3 regions of the Arthrobacter sp. NPDC057009 genome follow, and region 3 is predicted to be linked to each of the others. Evidence: riboswitches for the same ligand, from Rfam matches in the RefSeq annotation. Region 3 holds a riboswitch; each other region holds the start of a gene.
The links. Region 3 has a riboswitch for S-adenosylmethionine ahead of ACFTR6_RS15205 (DUF1737 domain-containing protein). Riboswitches for the same ligand answer to the same signal wherever they lie in the genome.
Positions count from the first base shown of each region.

Region 1 (10,024 bases), on a different contig from region 3:
GGGAACATCTCCGCCATGATCGACGGCTGCCCCGCGTACATGAGTGCGTGGAACAGCAGGCCGATGGTGATGGCAGCCAGAATAACGATGTCGTTGGCGGTGTCCATCATGGGGAAGGCGAAGAAGCCCCAGGTTCCGCCGAGGACGGCGCCCACCATGTAGACCGGACGCCGGCCGAAGCTGTCGGAGAGCTTGCCAACAAGCGGGACGGCGCAGAAGTGGATGAAGTGCGCCACCAGCAGCAGCAGGAGGATCCGTGAGGTGTCCGTCTGGACTACGACCTTCAGGTACGTGATGGAGAAGGTCACCACCAGGTAGTACAGGATGTTCTCGGCAAAGCGCAGGCCCATGGCGGTGAAGACACCGCGCGGGTAGCGGCGGAAAACTTCAGCGACGCCGTAGCCCTTGTGCTCGACCGTGACTTCCTTGCGGGCCTCGATGAAGATCGGTGCGTCCTGGACCTTGGTGCGGATGTAGTAGCCAATGATGACGATCACGGCAGACAGCCAGAAGGCGACGCGCCAACCCCAGCCAAGGAACGCTTCCTGCGAGAGGGTGGAGGAAAGGGTGAACAGCACGCCGGTGGCCAGGAGGTTGCCCATGGGAACGGCGGACTGCGGCCAGCTGGACCAGAATCCGCGGGACTTGTTGGGGCTGTGCTCGGCAACGAGCAGCACGGCGCCGCCCCACTCACCGCCCACGGCGAAGCCCTGGACGAAGCGCAGGAACACCAGCAGAGCCGGGGCCCAGTAGCCGATCTGCGCGAAGGTAGGCAGGCAGCCCATAAGGAAGGTGGAGACACCCACCAGGATGATGCTCAGCTGCAGCAGCTGCTTGCGGCCGAACTTGTCGCCGAAGTGGCCGAAGACGATGCCGCCAATGGGGCGGGCAACGAACCCGACCGCATAGGTCACAAAGGCGGCGATGATGCCGTCCAGTTCCGTCCCCGAATTGGGGAAGAACATCTTGCCGAACACCAAAGTTGCTGCCGAGGCATAGAGGAAAAACTCATACCATTCGACCACCGTGCCGGCCATTGAGGCCGTGACAACTTTTCTCAGGCCCGAGGCCTTAACGTCGGTTTCCTCTGCACGCCTTGCGGCGGAGTGATCCGTACTCATATGTAAACTCCTTCGGCGTCTTCATCGACACCACTGGGACCGTCTTTGGCGAACGTGTGTGAGGTACACCACGAAACGCCGGTTCACACGAGTATGGTCTGCCATTGCCTGCAAGCTCAACGACAAAAAGTGCAGAACGCATCTGCATAAATGCACAAAGCAGCGCGTGGGCTACTTGTCAGTACGCCTCAGCCCAGCAGATGCGCGCGCAACTGCCCGTTCAGCTGGCCGATCTCCGTGAGGAAGCCGTCATGGCCGATCGGCGCCTCGATCATGTGCACGTCAACGTTCCCCGGCAGCGCCTCGGCGAGTTCGAGCGACTGCGCGGGAAAGTACAGCCGGTCGGTGTCCACGGCGGCAATGAAGAAGTCGGCGGTGGCCCGGGCCAGGGCCTCCTTCAGCGTCCCCCTCCCGCGCGTGACGTCATGGCTCATGAGAGCCTCCGTCAGGGCGATATAGCTGTTGGCGTCGAAGCGCCGGACCAGCTTGTTGCCCTGGTGGTCCAGGTAGCTCTCCACCTGGTAGCGGCCGCGGCCTGCCAGGGCATCCGCCTGCAGCGGCTCCTCAGCCGCCTGGGCGTTCCTGCCGAACCGGAAATCGAGTTCGTAGGCGGACCGGTAGGTAATGTGGGCAATCCGCCGCGCGAGCGCCAGGCCCTCAGCGGGTTCCGGGCCGCCGTAGTAGTCGCCGCCGTTGAAGTGGCGGTCCTGCCGGATGGCCAGGGTCTGCGCCTGGGCGAAGGCGATCTGTTCGGCCGTGCTCCTGGCCCCGACGGAAATGACACCGCAGCGGCGCACCCGCTCCGGGAAGGTGACTGCCCATTCGAGGGCCCGCGCCCCGCCCATGGATCCGCCCACGACGGCGTGCCAGCTGCTGATGCCGAGCAGGTCGGCGAGCCTGGCCTCGGCGACGGTGGAGTCCCGGAGGGTCACCAGCGGAAAGCGTGAACCCCAGGGCTTGCCGTCCGGGGCAGGCGACGACGGCCCGGTGGACCCGTAACAGCCGCCCAGGATGTTGATGGAAATGAGGAAGAACCTGTCAGTATCCGCTGGCGCGCCCGGCCCGGCGAGCTGCTCCCACCAGCCCTCCTCGTCCCCGGCACCGCGCGTCACATGGGTACTGCCCGTCAGGGCGTGTTCAACGAGGATGGCGTTGGAACCGTCCTCGTTGAGCGTTCCCCACGTTTCGTAGGCCAGGGTCACGTCCGGCAGGAATCCTCCGGCTTCGAGTTCCAGGCTGCCGATGCTGCGGTACTGGACAGTGCCGTCCGGAACGGGGCCATCCAGAACAGCGCCTGCGGGCGTCTTCCCGGCCGGAGCGTCGGTGTGGCTGACAGAAATCGTCATAGGTAACTACCTCTTCTTACGCGCTTGCCCGCCGTCAGCAGACCGGCAGGCCAGGTCTTCACCCGGGGCACCCCACCGCGGAAGGAGGGTTGCCGGCCAGCAAGCCGGGGCTGTCGCTGGCACTCATGACCTGTTGCCAAGTGTACGAAACAGGCGGACGCCTGCGCGAAGAATGTGACGGCTGTGTGACTCCCGGCCGGAAAACGGGACGGGAGCCACAGGGTCAGGCGGAGACGTCAGGCGCCTTTCGCGGCCCTGAATCCGGCATCGAGGTCGGCAAGGATGTCGTCGATGTGCTCCAGGCCGACGGACAGCCGGACCAGTCCGGGGGCAACCCCGGCAACGCTTTGCTGCTCCGGAGTCAGCTGGCTGTGCGTCGTCGACGCCGGGTGGATGACGAGGGAGCGGACGTCGCCAATGTTCGCCACATGGGAGTGCAGTTCCAGGGCATCCACGAAGCGCTTGCCGGCTTCGGCACCGCCCGCCACGGTAAAGGCCACCACCGCGCCGGTGCCTTTGGGCCCGTACTTCAGGCCGCGCTCATACCAGGGGCTGGACGGCAGTCCGGCGTAGGCGACGGATTCCACATCGTCCCGGGCCTCAAGCCAGCCAGCCACGGCCACGGCATTGGCCACGTGGCGCTCCACGCGCAGGCTCAGTGTTTCCAGGCCCTGCGCGATAAGGAAGGCATTGAACGGCGACACCGCCGAGCCCAGATCGCGGAGCAGCTGGACCCGCGCCTTCAGGATGTAGGACAGATTGGCGCCCAGGGCGCCGCCTGCGCCGAGGTCGCGGGCGTAGACGAGGCCGTTGTAGGTGGGGTCCGGCGTGTTGAAGCCGGGGAATCGTTCCGGGTCCTTACCGAAGTCGAAGTTTCCTGAATCCACGATGACACCGGCAATGGCGGCCCCATGTCCGCCCAGGTACTTGGTGGCCGAGTGCACCACGATGTCCGCGCCCCATTCAAGCGGCCTGATGAGGTAGGGGGTGGACAGGGTGTTGTCCACGATGAGCGGCACGCCGGCTTCGTGTGCTGCCCGGGAGACGCCCTCGATGTCGAGGACGTCCTGCCGCGGGTTGGACACCACTTCGGCGAAAAAGAGCTTGGTGTTCGGCTGGACTGCATCGCGCCACTGCTGCAGGTCGTCCGGGTCCGCCACGAAGGTAACGGAGACGCCGAACTTCTTCAGCGTGTGGGCCAGCAGGTTGTAGGTGCCGCCATAAAGGCTGGGACTGGCCACCACGTGGTCCCCGGCTTCGGCGATATTGAGGATGGCGTACGTTTCGGCGGCCTGGCCGGAGCTCAGGAGCAGCGCCGCAAGCCCTCCCTCCAGGCTGGCGATCCGCTGCTCGACGGCGTCCTGGGTCGGATTGCCGATCCGGGTGTAGATGGGGGCGATCTCGGCGAGCGCGAAACGGTCTGCTGCGCTGTCGGCGCTGGGGAAGACGAACGACGTCGTCTGGTAAATGGGCAGGGAGCGTGCGCCGGTGGCGCCGTCGGGCACCTGGCCGGCGTGGATCTGGCGCGTTTCAAATGACCATGCGTTGGACATGCAGGCTCCTGACGCTGAAGGGGCGTGTGCTGGTCCCGGCACAGGCCCGCGCTTGCCGCCCGGCGGGCGCCGCGCGGCCAGGTCTTCACCCGGGGCACCCCGCCGCGGTGGAGGGTTGCCGGCCAGCGAGCCGGGGCTTTTTTCGCTGGCGCTCATGACCTGCGATCAGTGTAGGAACAGCCCTTCCTCGCGCACAGCTTTGTGAAGAATTTCGTCAAAAGCTGGACATTTCGCAATGTTAGGGCACCCTAAGCTGAGAGCCCCGTCACAAAGTGCCAAGATGAGGGCATGCGCATGGATCACGTCTCTTACGCCTGTGAACACGATGGCCTCGCGGCCACCACCGAACGTATCTCCTCCGCCCTCGGCGTCGAAGCCGTTAAGGGCGGGGTGCACCCCCGGTTTGGAACCCGGAACATGATCATCCCGCTGGCCGGCCACAAGTACCTTGAGGTCGTTGAGGTCCTGGACCACCCGGCGTCGGACAAGGCACCGTTCGGCCAGGCCGTCCGGGCCCGGTCCGCAGCGGGCGGCGGCTGGATGGGCTGGTGCGTCGAAGTTGACGACCTCGCCCCGTTCGAGGAGCGCCTCGGCCGCTCCGCCGTCAACGGCAACCGCAAGTTTCCTGACGGCCGGGAACTTATCTGGAAGCAGATCGGCATCCTGGGGCTCATCGCGGACCCCCAGGTTCCGTACATGCTGAAGTGGGAAGGCGATCCGGAACTGCACCCGTCCAACGCCTATGACAGCAATGTGAAGATGTCCACCCTCACGATCGCGGGCTCCGCCGAGCGCGTGACCGAGTGGCTAGGCGAGCCCGTGGAACGGCCGCTGGAAGACGTCGCCGTGAACTGGGTGGCCCCGCACGGTACACCGGGAATCCTCTCCGTCACGTTCGAAACCGCAGCGGGCGCCGTCACCATCTGACGCGATTCCTGCCCTTCACTTCGGCCGCCATCAGCGGGTGCCAACGACGTCACCCGCCGATGGCGGCCGAATCACTTTTTAATACAGCCCGGCTATTAAAACAGCCCGGCCTAGCCCAGTCCGGCGGCCTTGCCGAACAGGCTGAACCCGACGAAGGCGACAATGTCCAGCAGCGCGTGCGCGATGACAAGCGGCATCACCCGGCGGGTCTTCGTGTAGACCCACGCGAACACCACGCCCATAACGGCGTTTCCGATGAAGGGCCCGAACCCCTGGTACAGGTGGTAGGTGCCGCGCAGCATCGACGAAACGAAGATCGCAAGGGGTACGGACCAGCCGAACTTGCCGAACCGGTCCAGCAGGTAGCCCACCACAATGACTTCCTCCACGACCGCGTGGCGCAGGGCAGACAGAATCAGCACGGGCACCGTCCACCAGTAAGCGTCCAGGCCGCTCGGGATGATCGCCGTCGTGATGCCGAGGGCGCGGCCGGCGGCATAAAGCCCCAGCGACGGGAGGCCGATCAGGGCGGCCAGCCCGAGACCCTGCAGCAGGTCCTTGCCGGGCCTGGCAAAGTTGAAGCCCAGTTTCCGGAAGGCGGAGCCGCCGTCCTGTCCTAGTCCGGAGTTGGACTGGCGCTGGTCGGTCAGGAAGTAGATGACCAGCAGGACCGGCACCAGGGCGAAGATGATGTCCAGGAGCTGATAGGTCAGGTCGAAGTATTCGCGGGTGCTCTGTGACCTGTTGAGCGTGGACGTCCCCTGCGCCAGCGGCGCCCGGGTCATCTTGTCCAGCAGCTGCACCACGGAATAGACGGCTGATTGCCCCAGCGACAGCCCAAGGACAATCCAGACTTCAAACCGCAGCCGGCGGCGGGAAGGAACCAACATGTTCCTATCTTGCCTGCACCCGCTGGTACTTTCCTGTCAGCCTGCCTGTTCCTGCCGCCGTCGTGCATTCCCGTCCAGCCCGTCGGTGCCGGTCCAGCTGCGCTGTAACCCTGCACAGTGACCCTATGCTGGGGAGCTATGAGCGCTCCCGGGAAAATCATCATGATCCGGCACGGCCAGTCGGCCGCCAACGCGGACACCTCCATCTACAACAGGGTGCCCGACTACCGGATACCGCTGACGGAACTTGGGCTGGAGCAGGCGAAGGCCGCCGGGGAGCGCGTCCGGCGCGAGCTCGACGGCCGGAAGGTGAGCGTCTACGTTTCACCGTACCTGCGCGCGTACCAGACCCTGGAGGCACTGGACCTGGGCTCCCTGACGGAACGGGTGATCGAGGAACCGCGGCTGCGCGAACAGGACTGGGCCAACTTCCAGATCTCCGGCGACATCGAGGACCAGAAGGAGCTCCGCAACGCCTACGGCCACTTCTTTTACCGCTTCCGGGAAGGCGAATCCGGTTCGGACGTCTACGACCGGATCTCCTCCTTCATGGAAACCCTGTACCGGCACTGGTCCAAGCCGGACTACTCCCCCAACAGCCTGCTGGTCACGCACGGGTTGACGATGCGGCTGTTCTGCATGCGCTGGTTCCACTGGTCCGTGGAGTACTTCGAGTCGCTGAACAACCCGGATAACGCCGAGATCCGCATGCTGGTGCGCAACGGCGAGGGCAAGTATGAACTCGATACGCCGTTCACGCAGTGGGTGGACCGGAGAGTGGACGAGACGGTGCTGGACGCGCCTCCTGTGATCTTCTGACGCCTTCTATTCCGGGCGCCCGATTAGGCACCGGTTTCCGGCGGCCGCCGGTTTAGGCGCCGGCGACGATCACTTCGGTGCCGCGCGCCTCGAACGCAGCCTTGTCCGCCGCGGAGATGCCGGCGTCGGTGATGAGCCGGGTGAAATCGTAGCCGTCCATGGTGGCGAACGCCCGGCGGCCCACTTTCGAGGAGTCCGCGATCACGTAGGAGACACTGGCCCGGCTGGCGAGCAGGGCGTTCACCGTGGCCTCGGCCTCGCCCGTGTTGGTGGGCCCCACCTCGGCATCGACGCCGTTGACCCCGATGAAGGCGATGTCCAGCACCACCTTCTGCATGATGATGTCCGTGTACGGGCCCACGAGTTCATACGACCGGGTGTTGAGGATGCCCCCGGTGACCATCACTTTGATGTTGGGCCGGACGGCAAGCTGCGAGGCGATGTTGATGGCGTTGGTCACCACCGTGAGCGTGGGCTGGTTCGACGGCGAGTTAAGATCTTCGCGGGTGGCCAGGATCTGCGCGAGGGCGGTGCTCGTGGTGCCGCCACACAGCCCGATGACCATGCCCGGGGCGATGAGGGCCGAGGCAGCGAGGGCGATCTCCTGCTTGGCCACGGCGTGGTCGTCCCGGTTGTACCTGCCGGGAAGGTCATAGGCCAGAGCGCCCGTGGTGGCGCCGCCGCGGGTCCGCGTCAGCAGCCGCCGCTTGGCCAGGCTGTCCAGGTCGCGCCGGGCCGTAGCGGGCGAGACGCCGAGCCGCGTGACAATCTCCTCAACTTCCACTTGGCCGGCTTCGGCAAGGAGATCAAGGATGGCCGTCAGTCGGTCGGTGCGGGTCATGCGTGGCCTTTCAAAATCAAAACCGTCACAAGAAATGACGTTTTTTGATTGTAGCAGACCTCTTATGATCAGCTTCCGTCACTACGGTGCGGAGGGTGGCTGCTGTAAACGGCCCCGCCCGACACTACCGTGCCCGCACCCCCGCGCGCCAAACGGCGTGGGTGAGCGGCATGCCGGGCCGGTAGGCGAGGTGCGTGGCGGAGGGGGCGTTGAGGACGTGCAGGTCCGCGCGGTGTCCGACGGCGATCGAGCCCACCGCGCGTTCGCCGTCGGCGTCGTTTCCGGACTCGCGCCGCAGCGCCAAGGCACCGCCGTACGTCGCCGCCCGCACGGCCTCATGCACGCTCAGGCCCATTTGTAGGACTGCGGTGGTGACGCAAAAGGACATGGAACTCGTGTAGGAGGTGCCGGGATTGCAGTTGGATGCCAGTGCGATGGGCACGCCAGCATCCAGCAGCTGCCGTCCGGGGGCCAAGGGCTGCCGCGTGGAGAGGTCGCAGGCCGGCAGGCAGGTGGCCACTGTTCCGCGGCTGTCTGTTCCGCGGCTGTCTGTTCCTCGGCTGCCCGTTCCAGCGGCATCCCAGCCGGACCAGCCGGCGGCGAGGTTGGCGATGTCCTGCTCCGAGAGATAGTTCACGTGGTCAACGCTGGCTGCGCCGAACTCCACCGCGAGGCTGACACCAGGGCCGTGCCCCAGCTGGTTGCCGTGCACCCGCAGCCCCAGCCCGGCGTCGCGGCTGGCCTGCAGCACGGCGCGGGACTGCTCCTCGGAAAAGGCGCCCCGTTCGCAGAACACGTCGGCCCAGCGGACATATGGGCGGGCGGCCTCCAGCATGGGGCCGCAGGCGAGCCTGGTGTATTCGTCCGCGTCAATGCCGGCCGGCACGAGGTGGGCGCCCAGGTACGTGACCTCGTCCGCCACCGTGGAGGCGATACGGGCGCTCCTGGCCTCCTGCTCCACATCCAGGCCGTACCCGGTTTTCGTCTCCAGGTACGTGGTGCCCTGGGACACGGCTTCGGCGACGCGGCCCTGCGCCAGCCTTGTGAGGTCATAGTCGCTGGTGTTCCGGGTGGCGTTCGTCGTGACGGCGATGCCGCCCGCGCTGTACTCCTCCCCCGCCATCCGCGCCTCGAATTCCGCCGTCCGGTCCCCGGCAAAAATCAGGTGCGTGTGGGAGTCCACCCAGCCGGGCAGCACGGCACGGCCGCCGGCGTCCACGGCATCGTCGGCCGCGGGAGCTGAGGCTGCCGGGCCGATCCAGGAGATGCGTTCCCCTTCGATCACCACTGCCGCGTCCTTGAGGACACGGTGCTCTGCGTCCTGGGTCATCAGTTCGGCAATGTTGGTGATCAGGGTGCTCATGGATCCATTCTTCAGCGCCGGATGGACCAGCGTGTCGCGGCCAGGGCATCCGCCGTCCGGGATACCGGACTGCCACCGGCCTCGGGTCCCGCCTCGGGTCCTGCAAGGATCAGGGCCGCGGCCAGTTCCGCGATGCCGGACGACGTCTGGAACCCGTAGCCGCCCTGGCCGGCAAGCCAGAAGAACCCGCGCGCCTCGGCGTCGAACCCCACCACCGGGACGCCGTCGGCCGCTTCGGTGCGCAGCCCGGTCCAGGCGGTGCGGACGGCGCCGATCCCCAGCGTCGTCAGCGTATTGAGCCGGGCGATGAGCCGCTCCACGTCCCCGGGACGGGGACGTGCGTCCTCCGCGGCGCTGGCCACGTGCTCCGACGGGGAGACCAGCACGTCGCTGCCTTCCCGGCGGAAGTAGAAGGAGTCGTCTGCGGCGGCCACCATGGGGCTGCCTTCCGGCAGCGGATGGTCGACGGCGGCCACCGCCGCCGTGCGGCGGTACGGCTGCAGGCCGATCTTCTCGACGCCGCTCAGCACCGCCAGCTCGTCGGCCCATGCACCCGCCGCGTTAACCAGCACGCCGGCGGAGAAGCCTTCCTGTCCGGCACCGATCTCCCAGCCCGACCCCAGCCGCTGGGCGGAGTGGACGCGGGCGCCTGTGATGATGTCCACACCGGCAGCCTCGGCGCGCGCCCGGTGCCGTTCCAGCAGCACCGGCGCATCGCAGCCGAAGGACCCGGTGTCCAGGCCGGCGGCGGAGAAGGCCTCCGGCTTCAGGGCCGGGCACAAGCCGAGCGCTTCCGCGTGGCTGATCAGGCGCATCGCGCCGCTGGCCTCGGCCCGCACCGTCTCTTCGTCCCCGATGAGCAGAAAGCTCCGCGGGGAAAGCACGGGCCGGGACTCGCCGGCGTCGTCCGCGGCGATCAGCTCAAGGGTGCGGACGGTGAGTTCCTGGACCACCGGCGGACCGTAGCTGGGGATGAGCTGCCGGGCGGAGCGCGAGGACGTGTGGTAGGCGAGCTGCTGTTCCGCCTCCACGAGGGCCACGGTGCATGTGCCGGCGAGCGCGGAGGCGAGGGACAGCCCGGCGATCCCGCCGCCCACGATGACTACGTCATAGGTTGATGCCATGGGCTCAATCTTTACAGATGCCCGGAACTTTACGGACGGG
Region 1 is NZ_JBHUSB010000004.1:140,057-150,080, reverse strand. It holds gene ACFTR6_RS06290 (MFS transporter) at 1-1,121, opposite strand, end outside; gene ACFTR6_RS06285 (homoserine O-acetyltransferase) at 1,310-2,467, opposite strand; SAM riboswitch class IV at 2,483-2,598, opposite strand; gene ACFTR6_RS06280 (bifunctional o-acetylhomoserine/o-acetylserine sulfhydrylase) at 2,704-4,020, opposite strand; SAM riboswitch class IV at 4,064-4,180, opposite strand; gene ACFTR6_RS06275 (VOC family protein) at 4,309-4,947, shown strand; gene ACFTR6_RS06270 (CPBP family intramembrane glutamic endopeptidase) at 5,058-5,837, opposite strand; gene ACFTR6_RS06265 (histidine phosphatase family protein) at 5,976-6,656, shown strand; gene ACFTR6_RS06260 (DeoR/GlpR family DNA-binding transcription regulator) at 6,709-7,497, opposite strand; gene ACFTR6_RS06255 (amidohydrolase family protein) at 7,622-8,860, opposite strand; gene ACFTR6_RS06250 (NAD(P)/FAD-dependent oxidoreductase) at 8,872-9,984, opposite strand.
Region 1: it holds a riboswitch for S-adenosylmethionine, as region 3 does, so the genes downstream of both, ACFTR6_RS06285 (homoserine O-acetyltransferase) here and ACFTR6_RS15205 (DUF1737 domain-containing protein) in region 3, are expected to answer to the same signal.

Region 2 (10,024 bases), on a different contig from region 3:
CGGGGCCGCTACACCGCCGTCGTCGGCGAGGACTCGGGCCACGAGCGGACGGTCATTGCCGCTCGCGCCCGCGAGCTGCGCCGCTCCCCCGTGGTGGCCGGAGACTTCGTCTCCCTCGTGGGGGACGTGTCCGGCTCGCCGGACACCCTGGCCCGGCTGGTGAAAATCCAGGACCGCAAGACCCTGCTGCGCCGCAGCGCCGACGACACCGATCCCGTGGAACGCGCCGTCGTCGCCAACGCCGACCAGCTGGTGGTGGTTGTGGCCGCCGCCAACCCGGAACCCCGCACCGGCTTCATCGACCGGGCGCTGGTGGCAGCCTACGACGCCGGGATCGAGCCGCTGCTGCTCGTCACCAAAGCGGACGTCAAGGATCCGACCGAGCTGCTGAGCAACTACCGGCACCTCGACTTTCCGGTGATCATCAGCCGCACTGCCGATGCCGACGCGTCCGGCATCGACGCCCGGTCCGACGACGGCCTCTCCGCCCGGCTCGACGTTGCCGCCGTGTCCGATCTCCGCGCCCATCTGGACGGCAAGGTGACGGTGATGCTGGGCCATTCCGGCGTCGGAAAATCCACCATGGTCAACGCGCTGACGGGCGCCGAACGGGCCACCGGCGGCGTGAACGCGGTGACGGGCCGCGGACGGCACACGTCGTCGTCGGCCCTTGCCCTCAAGCTCGCCGACGCCCCGGCGGGCAGCTGGATCATCGACACGCCGGGCATCCGCTCCTTCGGACTGGCGCACGTCGATCCGGACCGAATCCTGCGTTCCTTCCCCGACCTTGAGCCCGGCACGGAGGCCTGCGAACGCGGGTGCAAACACGACGCCACCGCCGTCAACTGCGGCGTGGACGCGTGGGTGGAAGCCGGCCACGCCGGCCCCTCGGGAGCAGCACGGCTCGCGTCCCTGCGCCGCCTGCTGGGCACCGACCCGCGCGCTGAGGCCCAGGAAACCAAGGAACTCGGCAGCGTCGGCTAGCCGCCCCCGGCGCTGTCCGGCCGCTGCCTCCCCGCCGTGCCGGGCCTTTGAGGGTAGTTTGGAACCATGACCCAACCCGCTTCAACGTACAACGATGACCTGCGTCTTGCCCATGTGCTGGCCGATTCCGTGGACGACCAGACCATGAGCCGGTTCAAGGCACTGGACCTTCAGATCGAGACGAAGCCAGATCTGACGCCGGTCACCGATGCGGACAAGGCCGCCGAGGAGTCAATCCGCGGCCAACTGTCACGCTCCCGTCCCCGTGACGCCGTCCTCGGTGAGGAGTTCGGAAGTTCCGGCCACGGTTCCCGCCGCTGGATCATCGACCCCATCGACGGCACCAAGAACTTTGTCCGCGGGGTGCCGGTCTGGGCCACGCTGATTGCCCTCGTCGACGAGGGAGAACCTGTGGTGGGCGTTGTCAGCGCCCCGGCGCTCGGCAAGCGCTGGTGGGCGGCCAAAGGCGCCGGCGCCTACTCGGGCCGATCCCTCGCGGCCGCCACCCGGCTCAAGGTGTCCAACGTGTCCAGCCTGTCCGACGCCTCGCTTTCCTACTCCAGCCTCGGCGGCTGGAAAGACCGCGGCAACCTTGAAGAGTTCCTCCAGCTGACCGAGGATGTGTGGCGCACCCGCGCCTTCGGCGACTTCTGGTCCTACTGCATGGTGGCCGAAGGGGCCGTGGACATCGCCTGCGAACCGGAACTGAACCTGTACGACATGGCGGCGCTGGTGCCGATCGTGACGGAGGCCGGCGGCCGTTTCACCTCCCTCGAGGGCACGGACGGCCCGTTCGGCGGCAACGCCCTGGCGACCAACTCGATCCTGCACTCGGAAGTCCTGAAGCGGCTGAACCCGCAGCTGGACGACCTGCTCTAGGTTTTCTCCCACCACCGCCCTGGCGCTGAACATTACGACGGCGGCCGCCCGCTTTTGGGGGCGGCCGCCGTCGTTTCTTCGGCAGCAGGCCCTATATCCGGTTCGCGTAATAATCCGCTTAACATTCCAACCGGCTTTTTCATCGCCTCTGCCGATGTCCTAATCTCGTAACAGGTCACGAGTGCCAGCGCTAAACCCCGGTTAGCTGGCCGGCAACCCTCCATTCGCGGTGGGGTGCCCCGGGTGACGACCAGGCCGATCCGGAACGGACCCGGCAAGCGCGGATCCCCGTCACACGGGGTCCTTATCCCAGTGAGGTCCCATGACGACTGCCATCATTGCTTCCACCCCCGACGCCCTCGCGCTGGACGGCCGGTTCGCCGCCGCCCGCCGCCCCCTGGCCGCCGTCACCGGCGCAGAGATCCAAGCCCCGCTGATACAGGGCGGCCACGTCCGCTACGCAAACCTCGACTATGGCGCCTCCGCCCCTGCGCTGTCGGTCGTCTCCGCGTACCTCAACGAGATCCTGCCGTTCTACGCGAGCGTGCACCGCGGCGCCGGCTACGCCTCGCAGATCAGCACCTCCGTGTACGAGAACTCGCGGAACATCGTGCGCGAATTCGTGGGGGGCCGCGCCGATGACGCTGTCATCTTCACCCGGAACACCACCGACTCCCTCAACCTGCTGGCCGGCTGCCTGCCCGTGGAGGACCACCACCACACGGGCGAGGTGCTGTACCTGGACATCGAGCACCACGCCAACCTGCTGCCGTGGCAGGGCGTGCCGCACCGCAGCGTGGTGGCCTCCGAAACGCTTGAAGCCACCATCGCCAGCCTGCGTGCCGAACTGGAGCACGGCGACATCAGCCTCCTCGCCGTGACCGGCGCCTCCAACGTCACGGGCGAAATCCTCCCGATCCGCCGCCTCGCCGCGCTGGCCCATGAATACGGCGCCCGCATCGTGGTGGACGCCGCCCAGCTCGCGCCGCACCGCCGCGTCAACATCGCCGCGGACGACGTCGACTACCTCGCCTTCTCGGGCCACAAGCTCTACGCCCCCTTCGGGGCCGGCGTCCTCATCGGCCGTCCCGACTGGCTCGACGCCGGCACCCCCCACCTCGCCGGCGGCGGCGCCGTAAGCGAGGCCCGGCTCGACGGCGTCAGCTGGGCCACCGGCCCCGCCCGCCACGAGGGCGGCTCACCGAACGTCCTCGGCGCTGCCACCCTGGCCCGGGCAACCCAGGTCATCGCCGCCCTTGATCCGCAGGAATGGCACGCCCATGAAGCCGGCATCCGGTCCTTCCTGGTCGAGGGACTGCGCCAGATCGACGGCGTCACCGTCCACCAGATTTTCGCGGACAGCGACCCGGACGACGCCATCGGCGTAGTCAACTTCTCGGTAGAGGGTTACGACGCCGGCCTGGTCGCCGCCTACCTGTCGGCCGAACACGGCGTGGGTCTGCGCGACGGACGCTTCTGCGCCCACCCGCTGCTGAAGCGCCTCGGACTGCCGTCCGGGTCCCTGCGCGCCAGCTTCGGCGTGGGTTCACGGCTCGAGGACGCACAGCGGCTGCTCGCCGGCATCGAGGAGCTCCGCCGCTCGGGCCTCGGCTGGGACTACGTGGTGGACGCCGGGCGCTGGGTTCCGGCGAACGACACCCGCACCTACCCCGAGTGGGCGCCCAACACGCCCGGCACCGCCGGCGCCGCACCGTGTGTCCAGGACTGATCGGCATCCAGGACTAACCCGCACCCAGGACTAAGCACCTCCCGCTCCCCGTACGGTAAATTCGAAGGGTAATTTTCGACGTCGGTATAAGGAGACTGTGCGTGGCACGGGGCGGTCCCAAACTTCATCACGGCCGGCGGCAGGAGCTTGGACAGAGCTTCCAGGACGGCGGCGAGCACTACCACCGCGTCCGTCCGGGCTACCCGGAGGACTCCGCCAGCTGGCTTATTCCGGCCGGGGCCCGTACCGCCGCTGACCTCGGCGCAGGAACGGGCAAATTCACCGCGTTGCTGGTGGACCGCGGGCTCGAGGTCAGCGCCGTGGACCCTTCCCGGGACATGCTGGAGCAGCTGGGCCGTGACTGCCCCGCGGTCCATGCCGTGGTGGGGACCGCTGAGGAAACCGGGCTGCCCTCGGCGGCGTTCGACGTCGTCAGCGTTGCCCAGGCGTGGCACTGGTGCGATCCGCTGCGGGCCAGCACGGAGATTTCCCGCATCCTCAGGCCCCAGGGAGTACTGGGCCTGATCTGGAACCAGCTGGACACGTCAGTACCCTGGGTGCACCGGCTGTCGCGCATCATGCACGCCGGGGACGTCCACAAACCGGACTTCAGGCCCAGGATCGGCCCGGAATTCACCTCCCTGGAAAGCCACCTGACCAGGTGGGAGGATCCCGTCACCCCGGACGACATCCTCGAACTGGCCAAGTCCCGCAGCTACTACCTCGCGGCCAACGATGCCACCCGCGCGAAGGTGACCGGAAACCTGACCTGGTACCTGCACGAGCACCTCGGCCATGCCGACGGCGAGCTGCTGCAGCTCCCCTACCTCACCCAGACCTGGCGGGCGGTCAGGGCGGAACGCCGTGGTGGCAGCAGGTAGGCTTGAAGCTGTGAAGACCAGTACGCCCTCCTCCTCGATCGAGGACTACGTTAAGGTCATCTATTCCTTCACGGAATGGCAGGACAAGCCCATCACCTCCACCCAGCTTGCACAGCGCCTCGGTGTGGCCAACTCCTCGGTCTCCGAGATGGTGCGCAAGCTCAAGGACCAGGGCCTGGTCCTCCACAAGCCCTACAGTGCCATCACGCTCACGCCCCAGGGTGTCCGGCTGGCCCTCTCCATGGTCCGCCGGCACCGGCTGATTGAGACGTACCTGGTCAAGGACCTCGGCTACAGCTGGGATGAAGTCCATGACGAGGCTGAGCAGCTGGAGCATGCGGTCTCGGACACGTTCATTGAGCGGCTGGCCGCCCGGCTGGGCAACCCGTCCAGGGACCCGCACGGCGACCCCATCCCCTCGGCTGACGGAACTGTCAGGATGCCGTCCGCCCACCGGATGATCGAGCTCGATGACGGCCACACCGGCAGGATCACCCGGATCAGTGACGAGAACCCGGATCTGCTGCGCTACCTGGCCGCGGAACAGATCAGCCTCGATGCCGACGTCGAGGTGCGGGGCCGCAGGCCCTTCGGCGGCGCGCTCGTGGTGCGAATCGGGTCCCCCGGAACCAGCCGGGACGTTGACCTCGCCGACGAAGTGGCCTCCGCGCTCTGGATCCACAGCGACTCCGCCCACCCCGGCTGCCGCATGGCCGGCCTGTAGCCTCAGGTGCGGGTCCCCCTGGCAGGCCGCACCGGCACCGCCGCCGCGACCGGCTCCGGTTATGGCTGGCGGGTGTGGACAGCCGTGGCCGCCGGCGGACTGCTTGGCACGGAACTCCGGTACGCGCTGGGACTGCTGTTCCCCGACCGTCCGGGAGACCTGCCCTGGGCCACACTGGGCATCAATATCCTCGGCAGCTTCGTGCTGGCGGCCCTCACCACCATCTGGATCGCGCGTCCCCGCACCGCGTTCTGGCTCCGCGCCGCCGTCGGGCCCGGTGTGCTCGGCTCCTTCACTACCTTCTCCGCCGTCGTCTTTTCCGCGGACCAGCTGACCCGTGCCGGGCTGCCGGGCCTGGGGCTGCTCTACCTGGGGCTGTCCGTGCTGCTGGGGCTGGCGGCGGCGGCCGCCGGCTGGCGGACCGGCAAGGCAATCGGCGCTGCCCGTGAGGCTAATCCGTGACGGCGCTCCTCGTGGGTCTATTCGGCATCGGCGGGGCGCTGCTCAGGTTTGCCGTGGACGGCTGGCTGGCCGGCTACCCCTCGCCGCGGCGGCACTGGCCCTGGGCCACCCTGCTGGTGAACGTGGCCGGCTCGTTTGTGATCGGGCTGTCCATGGGGCTCACCGCATCGTTCGCCCCCGAATGGCGTTCCGCCCTTGCCACCGGGTTCGCCGGCGGGTTGACCACCTTCAGTTCCTGGACCACGGCAACAGTCCGGCTGGCCAGTGAGCGGCGCTACCTTGCCGCCGTCGTTAATGTCCTGGCCAACCTGCTGCTGGGCCTGGCTGCGGCGTGGGCGGGAATCGCGATCAGCGGCGGCTAGCCGGCGCGGGGTTGCGGATTCCGACGGCGGAGCAGGCCGCCCCCAGCAAGAGCAGCGCGGCGGTGGCCAGCAGCGCGCGGTGCAGGCCCGGCGTCGTCAGCTCCGGGCCGACGATGAAGCCCGTAAATGCGATGCACACCAGGCCCGCGATCCTCGAGACCGCGTTGTTCACGGCCGAGCCCACGCCGGCCTGCTTTTCCGGCACGGAGCCCAGGATGGCAGCCGTCAATGGTGCCACCGTCATGGAAAGGCCGAGGCCGAAGACCAGCTGCCCGGGCAGGATCTGGGTCCAGTAGTTCAGGGAGCCGCCAACGGACAGTGTCAGCAGGAACCCGGCGGCGCACAGCACGGGCCCGGCCGTCATGAACCAGCGCGGCCCGTACTTGCCGGCGAGTTTTCCAAAGAACGAGGCCAGCAGCATCAGGATCAGCGTGGAGGGCAGCAGCGCCAGTCCGGCGGTGGTCGCTTTCATGCCGCCCACCTGCTGGATATAGATGCCCAGCGCGAAGAACCCGAGGGAAAGGCCGCCGTAAATCGCGGCGGTGGCGATGTTGCCCCAGCCGAAGTTCCGGACCGTGAACATGCCAAGTGGCAGTAGCGGGGCGGCCGCGCGGGCTTCATGGATGAGGAAAAACACAGTGGCCAGGAGCCCGGCGGCCAGCGGCAGCCAGACCTGCGGGCTGCCCCAGCCGGCCGTGCCCTGCTCGATCAGTGCGTAGACCGGCCCGCCAAGCGCGATGACGGCCAGCAACGCGCCGGCAATGTCGATGCTGCCAGCGGCAGCGGGAACGGTGCCGGTCTTCCGTAGCCTTGCCAGCACGGGCCAGATGGCAGCCGCAGGCAGGACGTTGACGAAGAAGATGACCCGCCACGACAGCACGTCCACGGACAAGCCGCCGATCAACGGGGCCACGATGGCGGCGGCGCTTGTCCACGCCGACCATTTGCCGATGGCCGCCCCCTGGGCGCCGCTGTCAAAGTGGCTGACGATCAGCGCCAGCGAACTGGGAACGAGGAGTGCTCCCGCGACGCCCTGCAGTCCCCGGCTGACCACCAGCACTTCCCCGGACCACGCTGCCCCGCAAAGGACCGAGGTGAGGGCAAAACCGCCCAGCCCCCACTGCAGCACACGCACCCGTCCAAAGTGATCGGACAGCGAGCCGGCCGCCAGAATGAGCGCACCGAGTGTCAGGAGGTAGGCATCCACCACCCACTGCTGGATGCGGAGGCCGCCGCCGAGTTCCCGGCCGATGGCAGGCAGCGCCAGGCTGACAACGAAGCTGTCGAGGATCGCCATGAAGGACGCCACGATCGCGACGGCCAGGACCTGCCGCTGGAGGCGGGTCGGGGCAACCGTCTGGCTGGTGTCGCTCATGACTTACCGTATCGTGGACTGGATGATCAGCAGACGTGATGCGGCAATTGCCCTGGATGTACCACTGGAAATGGCCCAGCGCCACGGCATTCCAAAACACCTGACCGAAGCCGAGCTGGGTGAACTGCTGGACAATCCTCCTGCCTGGCTCCTCCAGTCCCGCGCCAACCGGACGGGAAAGAGGCCGGTGTGGGTGCATCTCACCTGCGCGGTCTGCGGGTACACCGAGGCGGCCAGGCCCAAGAAGTGGTGGCCGGAGTTCACGTACGTCATGTGTGCCCATCACCGCCCCTCCGAAGTCCCTCCGCCGGCGCCCGGTTCCGTCCGGAGCGAGTTCGACGGCGTGGGCACCAGGTTTGTGGGAATCGCCGACGTCGTGGGGTGAAAGTTTTTGCCGGTTGACTGTCAGGTCAGGCAGTTACATTTGGGCTGCAACAGGCGTAATTTACGTAGGGAGGGGCACCCTCCTGCCCCTCGGACGAGGGAGCACGCCATGCCGGACAAGACGCCGCACCAGCAACAGCAGAAAAAAGCGGGCAAGACCATTAAGCAGAAACGCGCGGACAAAAAGGCCAAGCACCCGATTGAGGGACCTGCAGACCCTGTCGCACATCTGAAGAAACGCTGATTGCCGGACAAGTCGAATACAGTCGGAGCGGGGCGGATACACCGTCCCGCTCCGGCTGTTTCCCGCTCCTCCCGGCTAAGGCCGCACCCTATCCCCAGTCCGCCATCTCGCCGGGAACTGCAGAAATGGCTGTTACATGTCCGTCGCGCAGGACGGCTATGTCCATCGGCACGCCGATGGCCTCGGCGAAGAGGAGCTTCTGCAGGCTCTCGGCGTTGCTGACTGCACGGGAACCAACGCGCAACAGAACATCACCGGGACGGAGACCTGCCTGTTCAGCAGGGGAACCGGCCAGCACCTCAACCACGCGCAGCCCCTCCCGCTGGCCGGTGCGGACCACTTCGCTGGTACCCAGCCGGATCGGCGTGCTCACCACGCCGAGGTAGGCGCGCCGGACTCTTCCGTCCGACAGGAGCGCAGAGATGATCCGGCGCGATGTGCTGTTGATGGGAACGGCCAGCCCCAGCCCGGCGCCGGCCACCGCAGTGTTGATTCCCACGATCCGGCTTCGTGCGTCGGCCAGTGCCCCGCCGGAACTGCCGGCGTTCAAGGCGGCATCGGTCTGGATGACATCCTCGATGACGCGGCGGTTGCGGCCTGCCCAGACGGGAATTGCCCTTCCGAGTCCGCTCACCACACCGGCCGTCACCGAGCCCGACAACCCCAGCGGATTGCCGACGGCAATCACAAGCTGCCCCACCTGTAGTGACTCGGCGTCGCCGAATTCGGCAGGAGCCACATGCGGGGCACGCCCCAGGAGCACAGCCAGATCGGACAAGGGATCCGCGCCCACCACCTCGAGGTCCGTACCGGAGCCGTCGGCGAAGACCGCGCGGCCTTTCTGGGTTCCGGCCACCACGTGGGCGTTGGTCAGCAGGTAGCCATCCTCAGTGAACAGGACCGCAGACCCGGCGTCGACCCGGAAGCGGCCGTTGCGCCGGTTTCCCGTCATCTCGATGGCAGCCACGTGGGGCGTGACGGTCCTGGCCACCCTGATGACCGTCTCCGAATAAGAGTCGAGGGCCGCGCCGTCGTCGACGGGTCCGGGCTCGTTGGCAGCCGCCGTGGGCATCGCTTGCCTCCCTACCGCAGGAATCGCACGATTCGTGATACCTGTCACAACCGCGCGGGCGAGGCAGGTAGTCCCGCCTTGGCTACGCCGTGGGTGAACGGCAGCGGCCAGTACTTTCCCAGGCAACAAAGTGGGGTTATAGGACAAAACGTGTGTATGGGATGGGGCTGCTTCCCAGTAACGGCGCGCGAATTCCGGGGTGGCTAAGCTTTTGGAGCTTAGGGTGGCTGGGGTGCGTGCATATCTCTGGAGTGTTTGATTTGTGGTCGGGGTTTGGTTCGGAACGGAAAAACGGCCGCGGGTAAGCAGCGCTACCGGTGCCTGGCGTGCGGGGCGAGCCGTTCTGGTGAGCGCCCGGACGTAAGCCTGCGGGCTGAGCTGGACGCCTTTCTGGGCTGGCTGGTCGGCACCGGCAGCCAGCAAGGGGTTGCGTCGCTTGGCACCGCGCGGTCCTTCCGTCGGCGCACCGCCTGGTGCTGGAACATCACGCCGCAGATCCCGGTCACGGGCGAGGTCCATGACCAGATCCAGGTCGACGGGATCTACGTCGGGTCATGGTGCTGCCTGATCGCTGTCGCCGGGGACTACGTGCTCGGCTGGCAGTGGTGCGACACCGAAAAGAAAGCCGCGTGGGCGGCCTTGCTCGCCCGGTTCCCGGCCCCGACGGTGGTGATCACAGACGGCGGTTCAGGGATAGCAGCGGCCCTGTCCGAGTGCTGGAGTGAAACCGCCGTCCAACGCTGCCTGGTCCATGTCCAGCGCAACGTCCGCACCTACCTCACCGGCCGGCCCAGAACCGAGGCGGGCCGGGCGTTGCTGCGGTTGGGCCGGACCCTGACCAGGATCACCACCGCCACCGAAGCGGCGGCATGGCTGGGCGGGCTGAACGACTGGCACCAGAGTTACGGGCAGCTCGTCAAAGCCCGCA
Region 2 is NZ_JBHUSB010000001.1:270,912-280,935, forward strand. It holds gene ACFTR6_RS01285 (ribosome small subunit-dependent GTPase A) at 1-984, shown strand, start outside; gene hisN (histidinol-phosphatase) at 1,051-1,863, shown strand; SAM riboswitch class IV at 2,037-2,150, shown strand; gene ACFTR6_RS01295 (aminotransferase class V-fold PLP-dependent enzyme) at 2,186-3,592, shown strand; gene ACFTR6_RS01300 (class I SAM-dependent methyltransferase) at 3,694-4,473, shown strand; gene ACFTR6_RS01305 (metal-dependent transcriptional regulator) at 4,484-5,197, shown strand; gene ACFTR6_RS01310 (fluoride efflux transporter FluC) at 5,204-5,659, shown strand; gene ACFTR6_RS01315 (fluoride efflux transporter FluC) at 5,656-6,021, shown strand; gene ACFTR6_RS01320 (MFS transporter) at 6,008-7,396, opposite strand; gene ACFTR6_RS01325 (hypothetical protein) at 7,419-7,781, shown strand; gene ACFTR6_RS01330 (hypothetical protein) at 7,890-8,024, shown strand; gene ACFTR6_RS01335 (S1C family serine protease) at 8,113-9,096, opposite strand; gene ACFTR6_RS01340 (IS1249 family transposase) at 9,352-10,024, shown strand, end outside.
Region 2: it holds a riboswitch for S-adenosylmethionine, as region 3 does, so the genes downstream of both, ACFTR6_RS01295 (aminotransferase class V-fold PLP-dependent enzyme) here and ACFTR6_RS15205 (DUF1737 domain-containing protein) in region 3, are expected to answer to the same signal.

Region 3 (10,024 bases):
CGGCCCCTGTACGCGCGTTTTTTGGGGCCACAACTGTACGTTCGCGCTGGTGGAACGGGCATGTTTCCGATGGTCATTTTCCGGTAAACCACCTGAAATGTCCGCTGGTTAGTGTGGTGGCATCACAGGAGTCGCACGGGGGAAGGACCGGGACCATGCGCGTAGGAATCATCAGGGAGTTGACCACCAGCGACCGCCGGGTGCTCAACTCGCACGGGAAGCTGCTCCGCGAGACCTTCGGCTTCGACGTGACCACGCGGTGTATCCCGGACCAGCCCTCCGGAGTCCATGACCCCGACTCGTTGCAGCGTGCGGTGCCCAAAGTGGTGGAGCTCGCGCTGGAGATGGCCTCGGACGTAGACGCGCTGGTCATCAGCTGCGCCGCCGATCCCGGCCTGCCGGAGGTGCGGGCGCTGCTGAACATCCCCGTGATCGGTGCGGGCTCGGCGGCTGCTGCAGCGGCCCTTGCCTTCGGCGGCCGGGTGGGCGTGCTCGGCCTTAAGCACTCGGTGCCCGGGCCCATTTCCGATGCCCTGGGTGACCGCATGCTCTTGATCGACGGCGCCGAGAGCGTGGAGACGCCCGACGGTTTCCTGCTGCCGACCGGCATCTTCGACGCGCTCGCGGCCGCCCACATGCTCGTGGACGCCGGAGCCGACGTCATTCTGGAGGCCAGCACCGGGCTGACGAGCATCGGCATGGCGGACGTCCTGCGGCGCAGGCTGGGGATTCCCGTCATCGATCCCGTCACGGCTGCCGGCTCCATGCTCATCTCCGCGGTGGCTTTCCGCGAACTGCAGTCCGTCTGAAACCGGGCCGCCGGAGTCAGGAGCTCCCTGGAACGGCCGGCCGCGGGAACCTGCTTCGGAGAGTGCCCCAGCCGCGCCGGCTTACCATGCCCACGGCGCGGGTGCACAGCGCCCAGTAGGCCACCCCGGCCACGAGCGATGCGGCCACGGCAAGCGCCGGGCTGGTGCCGGCCAGGAGCGGGTACACCAGCCAGTGCACGAGGTACGCATAGAGGGAAGCGCTGGCCAGGAGCACCGTCAGGCGCTGCAGCCCCCTGGGAACGGGGATGGCGGGCAGCCACGTGAGCAGCAGGAGGCCGGCAGCGAGGGTCAGCTCCCGATTCGTGTCCCCGAAGAAGCAGCCGGGAACCGTGAGGACCGCAAGGAGCGACACCACGCAGCGCTGAAGCGCGGTCCGGGACCGGGCGACGGCCCAGCCAAGAACGAAAAGCCACAGTGTGGGTGACGGGTGGGGAATGCCGGGATCAACGATGTCGTAGCGGGAGAGCAGGGCCAGGCCGGTGAGGGCAAGCGGAAAGAGCAGCGGGAACCGCCGCTCCGCCCGGTCCACCCAGGGAATGGCCAACAGGGCCGCCATACCCAGCAGGATGTAGACCAGCACCTCGATGAACCAGAAGTGCCACTGCGTGGTCACCTCTTCGGGACCGACAACGGAGTTCAGCAGCAGGATATTGGCCAGGGTGTACTTGTCGGTCAGCAGGTACGCCACGCCGATGAACGCAATGCTGGGCAGCGCCACCCGTGCCAGGCTGCTGAGCTGGCGCCTGAGCCGCGGGAGCCGTTCCCCGCCAAGCTGGAACCGGGCGAAGTTGTACCCGGCCACGGCCATGAGCACGTGCGCCATCCCCGGCCAGGTCAGCAGCCCGACGTGGGTGCTGACGATGAGCACAATCGCCACGGCCCGGAGCACGATGCTGGTCTCAAGCGGGGCAAAGAACCGCCGCATCCTGCCGGCGGCTTTCCGGCCCTGTTGCTGTTCCAGGTCCCGGACCGGCGTCACGTGCCAGTCGGAGGGGAGGCGGCCCAGCAACTGTTCCAGCCTGACGGAGGTGGCCACGTAGGACAGCGAGTCACCGCCGAGCGAGACGAACGTGTCGCCGTCGGCGATGTCCTCACACTCCAGGGTTTCCCGGAAGATCCGCCGCACGTCGTCGACCGCGGGGGAGCCGCCGTTATCCCGGCCGTCCGGCGCTGCTTTCGCCGATGCTGCTTTCGCCGATGCTGCTTTGGACGGCGTTGCTTTGGGCACTGCCCGGGTTGAGAGGGCAAGAACCGCCGGATAGTCCACCTTCCCGGTGGCCAGGCGGGGGAGATGTTCGACGGCGTGCAGCTCCAGTGCCGCACGGGGCAGCCCGATGCCCTGGGCGAGGACCTTGGCCAGCAGTTGCGTGTCGTGGCTGCCCTCGACCGCCACGACGAGCCCCTGGTCGGTGCCCGCACTGGCCGCCGCAACGCCGAGGTCGGCCAGGATGCGCTCCACCTGGCCCAGGTCCACGCGGAGCCCGACGATTTTGACGAACCGGCTGCGCCGCCCCACCACTTCATAGACGCCTGCCGGATGCAGCCTGGCCAGGTCGCCGGTGCGGAGTTCGTGGACCGTGCGTCCGGCGCCCAGATCCTCCGGGGTTTCCGCGTAGCCGAGCATCACGTTGGGCCCGGTGTAGACGAGTTCGCCGTGCTCCAGGCCGGAGACCGGCTCGATCCGGAATGCGCCGCCCGGCACCGGGACGCCGATGGCGCCGGGGTGCTCGGCAGCCAGCCCGGGAGGAAGATAGGCCATCCGGGCCGTGGCCTCGGTCTGGCCGTACATCACGAACAGTTCCCAGCCCTTCCGGCGGCCGAGTTCGGCATAGCTCCGTACGCGGTCCGGGGCGAGCCGGCCTCCGGCCTGCGTGACATACCGCAGTGAGGGCAGGTCCATTCCGTCAAAGCCCACACGTTCCAGCAGTTCAAAGGTGTAGGGCACGGCTGCGAACGCCGTGGCCTCGCGGGCACGGAAAAGCTCCCAGAAGCAGGGGTCAACAACGGAAAGGTCGGTGAGCACCAGGCCCGCGCCCCGCAGCAGGTGGCTGTTGATCACAGACAGGCCGTAGCAGTAGGACATCGGCAGGGTGGTTGCCGCGCGGTCTGCCGGGCCGATGTTCAGGTACTCGGCAATCGACTCCGCGTTGGCCTGCAGATTGTTGGCGGACAGCCGCACCAGCTTGGGCGAGCCGGTGGACCCGGAAGTGCTGAGCAGAAGCGCCAGGTCCGGATGGAGCTCGTGCCTGCTGCCGGCCCGGCGCTCCTCGAACAGGATCTCTCCGTTGGCGGATCGCAGCACGACGTCGGGGTCGTACGCGGCCACCAGGGATTCCAGTGCCGCCGGCTTGTCCTCCGGAAGCAGGATCAGCGGGTGGCCGGCAACCAGGGCGGCGAGGTAGGCCACCAGGGAGTCGACGTCGTTCGCGGCAGCCAGTGCCACCAGGCGGCGCTGGCTGCCCAGGCGGAGGGCGAGGGCATCAACCCTGTCGGCCAGTCCCCGGTAGGTGAGGGTGAAATTGTCTGAAAGAACTGCGGGCCTGTCCCCGTGGCCTGCGAGATCGGCGGCGAAGGGCACCCGCGCGAAATCAAGCTGCGTGGTCACCGGAAGAGGATAGTAGTTAAGGCTTACCTAAGTAAAACCATTCCCTGGCCTGTTACGGCATGCCATACTCGCTCCGTGAGCGAGTCTTACGAGTTCAGAGCCCCTTTATGGTTGTATCCGGGCGAATCCGCCTGGCATTTCATTACGTTGCCCGTGGATATTGCGGACGAAATCCGTGAGGAGTCCGCGGGGTTCCGCAGGGGGTTCGGCTCGGTGAAGGTGGCGGCAGACATTGCGGGCCACCAGTGGCAGACCTCGATCTTTCCGGACACCGGCAGCGGTTCGTACCTGCTGCCGGTCAAGCGGGCTGTGCGGGCTGCTGCCCGCATCGCCGCGGGCGACGACGTCGATGTCCGGCTGGTCGTCATCACCACCTGAGCCGCGGCCGCCAGGAACAGTCCCGCCAGGAACAGGCCCCCAAGAGCAGGTCCCCAGAGCAGTCGGCTAGGCGGCGCCGGTCCAGCGGGCCGGGGCTGCGGGGGCTGACGGCCTCCAGTGCGCCGCGCTGCTGGTGCCCGAGGCCTCGGCCGGGGTGCGCTTCTTGCCGAATCCCTGCCGGCCGTGGCCGGAGCGGGCTGGAAGAGTCTGGGCCGAGAGAGTCTGGGCCGGCACCGGCGCGGGAACTGCCGCGGAGGCTTCCTGAACCTTCGGTGCTGCCGGCGAGAGGTCCGTGACGAGCCCCGTCCCGGCGCATTCGCGGACGTCGGCAATGCCCGCGGCAGCCGCGCGCTTGTCCTCGAAAGGTGCGGAGACGGCCAGCACGGTTCCATTGGGAGCCATCAGCCGGAACCGGTACTGGGAGTCGGCGTCAACAAAAACTTCAAATACTCCGGCCATGATGTTCCTTCCGGTCAGGGAGGCTGCGCGCAGCGTCTTCGCGGCCACGGCCCCGAACGCATCGCTGCGTCTGTCCTTGGATGGGCTGAACCGACAGGGGTTTGATCGGCTCATCGGTGTTATTAGAGTCTGCCCAGTGCATATGGACCCTACAAGACCGTCCATGTAAACCCTGGGTAAACCCTGCTGGTCCACCCACTAAACCGCCCCCGGGCTCCGTTCTCAAGGACGCCCGAAACGAAGGGACGTGCAGCGCAGCGCGCGTTCACAGCCCGCCATTGGAAGTAACGTCAGATCTGTTTGAGCGCCTGCTCCAGGTCCGCGATGAGGTCGTCCGCGTCCTCCAGTCCGACGGACAGCCGCACCACGCCATCGCTGAGCCCGATCGCGGCGCGTCCTTCCGGCCCCATGGCCCGGTGCGTCGTGGTGGCGGGATGGGTGATGAGGGACTTGGCGTCGCCCAGGTTGTTGGAGATGTCGATGATCTTCAGGCCGTCCAGCAGCGCAAAGGCGGCTTCCTTGCCCGACTGGCCGGCCGTCGTCGCAAGTTCCAGCGTGAGGACGGTGCCGCCGGCCTTCATCTGCCTGGCCGCCAGGTCGTACTGCGGGTGCGACTTGAGCAGCGGGTACTTGACCCAGTTCACGGCAGGCTGGGTTTCCAGCCATTCGGCGAGGCGCAGCGCGGTGGCGGAGGAGTGGTTCACGCGCAGGGACATGGTTTCCAGGCCCTTGGTGAGGACCCAGGCGTTGAATGCGGAGAGCGCCGGGCCCGTGTGGCGCATGAGCTGCTTGACCGGGCCGTCGATGAATTCCCTGGTGCCCAGGATCGCTCCGCCCATCACGCGGCCCTGGCCGTCGATGTGCTTGGTGCCGGAGTAGACGATCACGTCCGCGCCGAGGTCTCCGCAGCGCTGCAGCAGCGGGGTGGCGAAGACGTTGTCCGCCACCACCTTGGCGCCGGCGGCGTGGGCGAGTTCGCTCACCGCCGCGATGTCCACGATTTCCTGCATCGGGTTGGACGGGGATTCGAAGAAGACGGCCGTGGTGGGCACCGAGAGGGCTTCGCGCCACTGCTCGAGGTCCGGGCCGTCCACGAACACCGTCTCCACGCCCCAGCGCGGCAGGATTTCGTTGAGGATCACGAAGCAGGAACCGAACAGCGAGCGGGCTGCGACCACGCGGTCCCCGGCGCCCAGCAGGGCACCCAGCGCGGTGAAAACGGCGGACATGCCGGACGCCGTCGCAAAGCACGCCTCAGTGCCTTCGAGGAGGCGGAGCCGCTCCTGGAAGGTGGCCACCGACGGGTTGCCGTAGCGCGAGTAGACAAAGCGCTCGTCTTCGCCGGTGAAGGCGCGCTCGGCGGCGGCGGCGGACTCGTAGACGAATCCGGAGTTCAGGAAGACAGGCTCGGTGGTCTCCTGGAAATTGGTGCGGTCAAGCCCGCCGCGGACGGCCTGGGTATCGGGGCTCCAGCCGGCGGCGTCGTGGTTAAAGGTCAATTTAGTTCTTTCCCAGGTTCGTCGGCAGGCCGCGGTTCTTCCAGCCGTTCACGGTGCGCTCACCGTAACGGTCGGGCTCGCCCTCGAAGCCTTCGAGGACGTTGTAGGCAGTAAAACCGGCCTGCGTTGCGGCGGTGGCGGCAGCGATGGAGCGCTGGCCGGAGCGGCACAGGAAGAGCAGCTCCACCCGGGTGTCCTCGGGGGCCTGCTGCTTCAGCTGCTCGACGAAGTCGGGGTTGGGAATGCCGCCGGGAAAGGTCCACTGGATGAAGAGGGGATCATTTTCCGTGGCGTTGGTGTCGGGAATGCCGATGTGCGCCCATTCGCCCTCGGTGCGCACATCCACCAGGATGGCGCCCTCCTCAAGCTTGGCCCACGCGTCCTGCGGAGTGATGTCTCCGGCGTAGCTCATGCGTGGCCCTCGTAAACTTCCGCGCTCAGGTCCTCGTCGGAGTCCAGCTGGTCCACGGCGGTGGCGACGGCGGCGTCTGCGGTGGCGATCGCTGCCGGCAGGATGAGGGCCTGGGCCACGATGACGGTGGTGCCGTTGAAGGTGGCGGCAGGGCTGCCGTGCAGCACGTATCCCTCGGCCAGGGCTGCCGAGATGCGCTCACAGAACGCCCGGTCGTCCGGCCCCGTGATGAGGCGGTAGGACAGTTTTTCCTCAGGTTTATCCTGCTGGGACGGCAGCGTTGCAACGGCGGGGGCGTCTGACACGACGGATCTCCTTTTCTCACGCTTGCAGCTCGAAGTGGTCGATATGCCGAGTATTCACCTGAGGCACCCCGCCGTGGAAGGAGGGTTGCCGACCGGCCAGTCAGGGCTTAATGCCGGTACTCATTACTCCCGAAAAAAGTAACACTGACGACGGCGGCGCGCACCGCCGCCGTCGTCATCTTCCGTAACGGACCCCGCGACTTTCCCTGATCCATGGGACTGCCCGGGTTGCTCGCGTTGCCGTTACAAAGCCCGCGGCCGGGAGGATAATGACGGGAGATGAACCGCCGTAACGCCGGATGAAACCAGGCCGCAGTGAATGATTCGACCGCGAATACAGTGACTCCCATGCTGCACTTTGGATGGTTTGTGGGCCATGGCTTCGGGGTCCAGGGCTGGGGGACACCCGGCTACGGTATCGGCTACGACTGGAAGAAACCGGCCCCCTACCAGCACGCGGTCCGCGAGTTTGAGCGGGCCGGGCTGGACCTGTTCATCATTGAGGACTCGCTGACCGTCCCCGACACCTACGGCGGCAGCGCGGAGGTCTCACTGGCGCAGGCGTCCTTTGCGCCCAAACACGATCCGCTGGCGCTGGTGCCGTACCTGCTGTCCGCCACGGAACACCTGGGCATCGTGCCCACCATCAGCGCGTCCTTCTATCCGCCCTTCACCGCGGCCCGGCTGCTGGCCACGCTGCAGCACTTCTCCAACGGCCAGCTTGGCTGGAACGTGGTGACCTCCGGCAGCGACCTTGCCGCGCAGAACTACGGACTGGACCAGCAGATCGAGCACGACCTCCGCTACGAGAAGGCCGAGGAGTTCGTGGACGTCGTCCGCAAGCTCTGGCGCAGCTGGGAACCGGACGCCATCGTGGAGGACGCCCGGGCGGGCATCTTCGCGGACCACACCAAAGTCCGGCCCATCCACCACGACGGGGAGTTCTTCAAAGTCCGGGGACCGCTGAACACCGCGCCGCTGCCGGAGGAGCCGGTGCTGGTGCAGGCCGGGGCCTCCCCGCGGGGCAAGGCCTTCGCCGGTGCGAACGCGGACGTTGCGATCGCCCTGGCCCGCGGCGCGGACGGCATGAAGGCCTACCGGGACTCCATCCGAGCCGAGGCCGCCGCAGCCGGCCGGAACCCCGACGACGTCAAGGTGCTGTTCGTCCTGAAACCCACCGTGACCGGATCCCGGGCTGAAGCGGAGGAACTGCGTGCCGCGCGCCGGGAGCTCACGCAGCGGGACATCGACAGCCAGCTCAACTCCATCTCCTACCTCTCCGTCATCGACTTCAAGCAGTTCGACCTCGACGCACCCCTCCCGGAACTGAGCACCAACAGCAACCAGGGAACGCTGGAGCACTTCTCCAAGGCGGCACCGCCGGGTTCCACGCTGCGGCAGATCCTGCAGGCCCGCAGCGGCGGTGCAGGCGACAGCATCATCGGAACGGCCGATGAGATCGCCGACTACCTCGAGGAAACCGGCACCGCAGTGGGCGGCGACGGGTTCCTCTTCTCCGGCTTCGTGGACCCGGCCACCATCCACGGAGTGCTGGACAGGCTGGCGCCCGTGCTGCGCCGGCGGGGACTGCTGCGGACGAGCTACGGCGACGGCGGCTTGCGCCGGAACCTGCTGGACTTTTAGCGCCATGGCAATGGCCGGGGAAAGCAACGGACTGGCGCCGGGCATCAGCCGCGGCACGTTCCTGATCGGGACGGCCCGCATCCGGGCCGGCGACCTGGCCGCCGCAGCGGCCGATCCGAGCGTGGAGGTGGTCCTCAGCGCCGAAGCCCTGGAGCTCGTGGGGCTGTCCCGTGAGGTGGTGCAGGCGGCCATCGATTCCGGCCACCGGGTCTACGGCCTCAACACCCTGCTCGGCTCCGGCCGGGACACGGCCGTGGAGCAGGACTCCATCCTCGACTACCAGCTCCAGGTGATCCGCTACCACCACAGCGGCGTGGGCGGACTGCTGGCCCGTGATGAGGTCCGCGCCCTCATCTTGGCCAGGCTCATCGGATTCACCCGGGGAGGCTCGGGCGTGCGCCCGGAAACCGCCCGTTTCTACGCCGAATTGCTGAACAGGGGTGTGGTGCCGGCGGTTCCGCGCGACGGGTCCGTCGGCTCATCGGACCTCACGCAGCTCGCGGCGGTTGCCGCCGTCGCCATCGGGGAAGGACAGGCACTGGGTCCCGACGGCGGCCTGCTCGACGGCGGGCAGGCACTCGCCGCCGCCGGGCTGGAACCGCTGGTCCTGGCGCCGGGGGAGGCCCTGGCGCTGGTCAGCGCCAACTCCTATTCCATCGGTGCGGGCGCGCTGGAGCTGCGCCGCATCCGCTGGCTCGCCGATCTGGCGGACACTGCGCTGGCGCTGTCGCTGGAGGCCACTGCAAGGTACGACGGCGGCGGGAACCTCAGTCCCTTCTCGCCGGCTGTGCAGTCGGCCAAGGCCGTGGACGGCCAGCGCGTCTCGGCGGCCAACGTCCGCCGCCTGGTGCGCGGCGGCTGGCTGGACGACCCGCGGCGGCAGGTGTCCGTCCAGGACGCCCTGTCCTTCCGCGCCGCGCCGCAGACGCACGGCGCGTTCCGTGCCCAGGTGGCCGCCCTGGCCGAGGCGCTCGAGGTGGAACTCAACGGCCGGGGCGACAACCCGCTGGCGGACGTGCCCTCGGGCCGGATGGTGTCCGGTGGCAACTTCCAGCCGATGCAGCTGGCCCTGGCGTTCGAGGCGCTGCGGCTGGGGCTGGCACACGTCGGAATCAGCAGCGAGCGGCGCATCGCCAAGCTCTATCCGCCGCAGCGACTGATCCGGCAGCTCAACCTCGAGGCGGCCCGGGCAGGCACGCCGCTCGCGTCCGAAGACCTGCCGGGACTGCTCTGGTACTCGGCCGCAGGCCTGCTGGCCGAGCTGAAGTTCCTGGCGGCGCCCGCAACACTGGGAGCCCCCACCCTGTCCGCCGATGTGGAGGACCACTCCACGCTGGCTCCGCTTGCCCTCCAGCAGCTGGAGCGCTCAGTCGAGGCCGCGGCCAAGCTCCTCACCATCGAGGCCCTGACCGCTTCCTATCTGCTGGCTGAGGCGCAGGACACGGACCTGCGCGAGGCCGTAACCCGGCAGCTGGGCTCAGGAACCGGCGCCGTGGTGCGGCGGCTGTCGGAGCTGCTCGCCGGGCAGTTGCCGGCGGCGGTGCTGGTGGAGGCTGCAAGGAAGGAGTTGGGGGATTTGCTGGCAGGACTGTTCGAATTGCAGACGCCGTCCCCGGACACCGACGGTGACCGGGGGCCGGATGACGGCGGTCCAAACTATGCGCGAGGAGAATCATGACCACCGTGACGGGGAGCGGCCGCCAGCCGAGGCATGTGGGCCCTATAGTGGATCCGGCCGGGGACGCCGACGCAGTGCTGGCCCGGGTGGGGAACACTCCGCTGGTCCCGCTGGACGTGCTGAGCCGTGGCCTGGGAAGCACAGTTTTCGTGAAGCTCGAATCGGAAAATCCCGGCGGGTCCATCAAGGACCGGACCGCGCTGAGCATGGTCCG
Region 3 is NZ_JBHUSB010000014.1:73,579-83,602, reverse strand. It holds gene ACFTR6_RS15235 (aspartate/glutamate racemase family protein) at 156-809, shown strand; gene ACFTR6_RS15230 (AMP-binding protein) at 826-3,435, opposite strand; gene ACFTR6_RS15225 (DUF1905 domain-containing protein) at 3,379-3,813, shown strand; gene ACFTR6_RS15220 (YegP family protein) at 3,880-4,272, opposite strand; gene ACFTR6_RS15215 (O-succinylhomoserine sulfhydrylase) at 4,563-5,771, opposite strand; gene ACFTR6_RS15210 (rhodanese-like domain-containing protein) at 5,773-6,183, opposite strand; gene ACFTR6_RS15205 (DUF1737 domain-containing protein) at 6,180-6,488, opposite strand; SAM riboswitch class IV at 6,502-6,616, opposite strand; gene ACFTR6_RS15200 (NtaA/DmoA family FMN-dependent monooxygenase) at 6,837-8,132, shown strand; gene ACFTR6_RS15195 (aromatic amino acid ammonia-lyase) at 8,137-9,810, shown strand; gene ACFTR6_RS15190 (PLP-dependent cysteine synthase family protein) at 9,807-10,024, shown strand, end outside.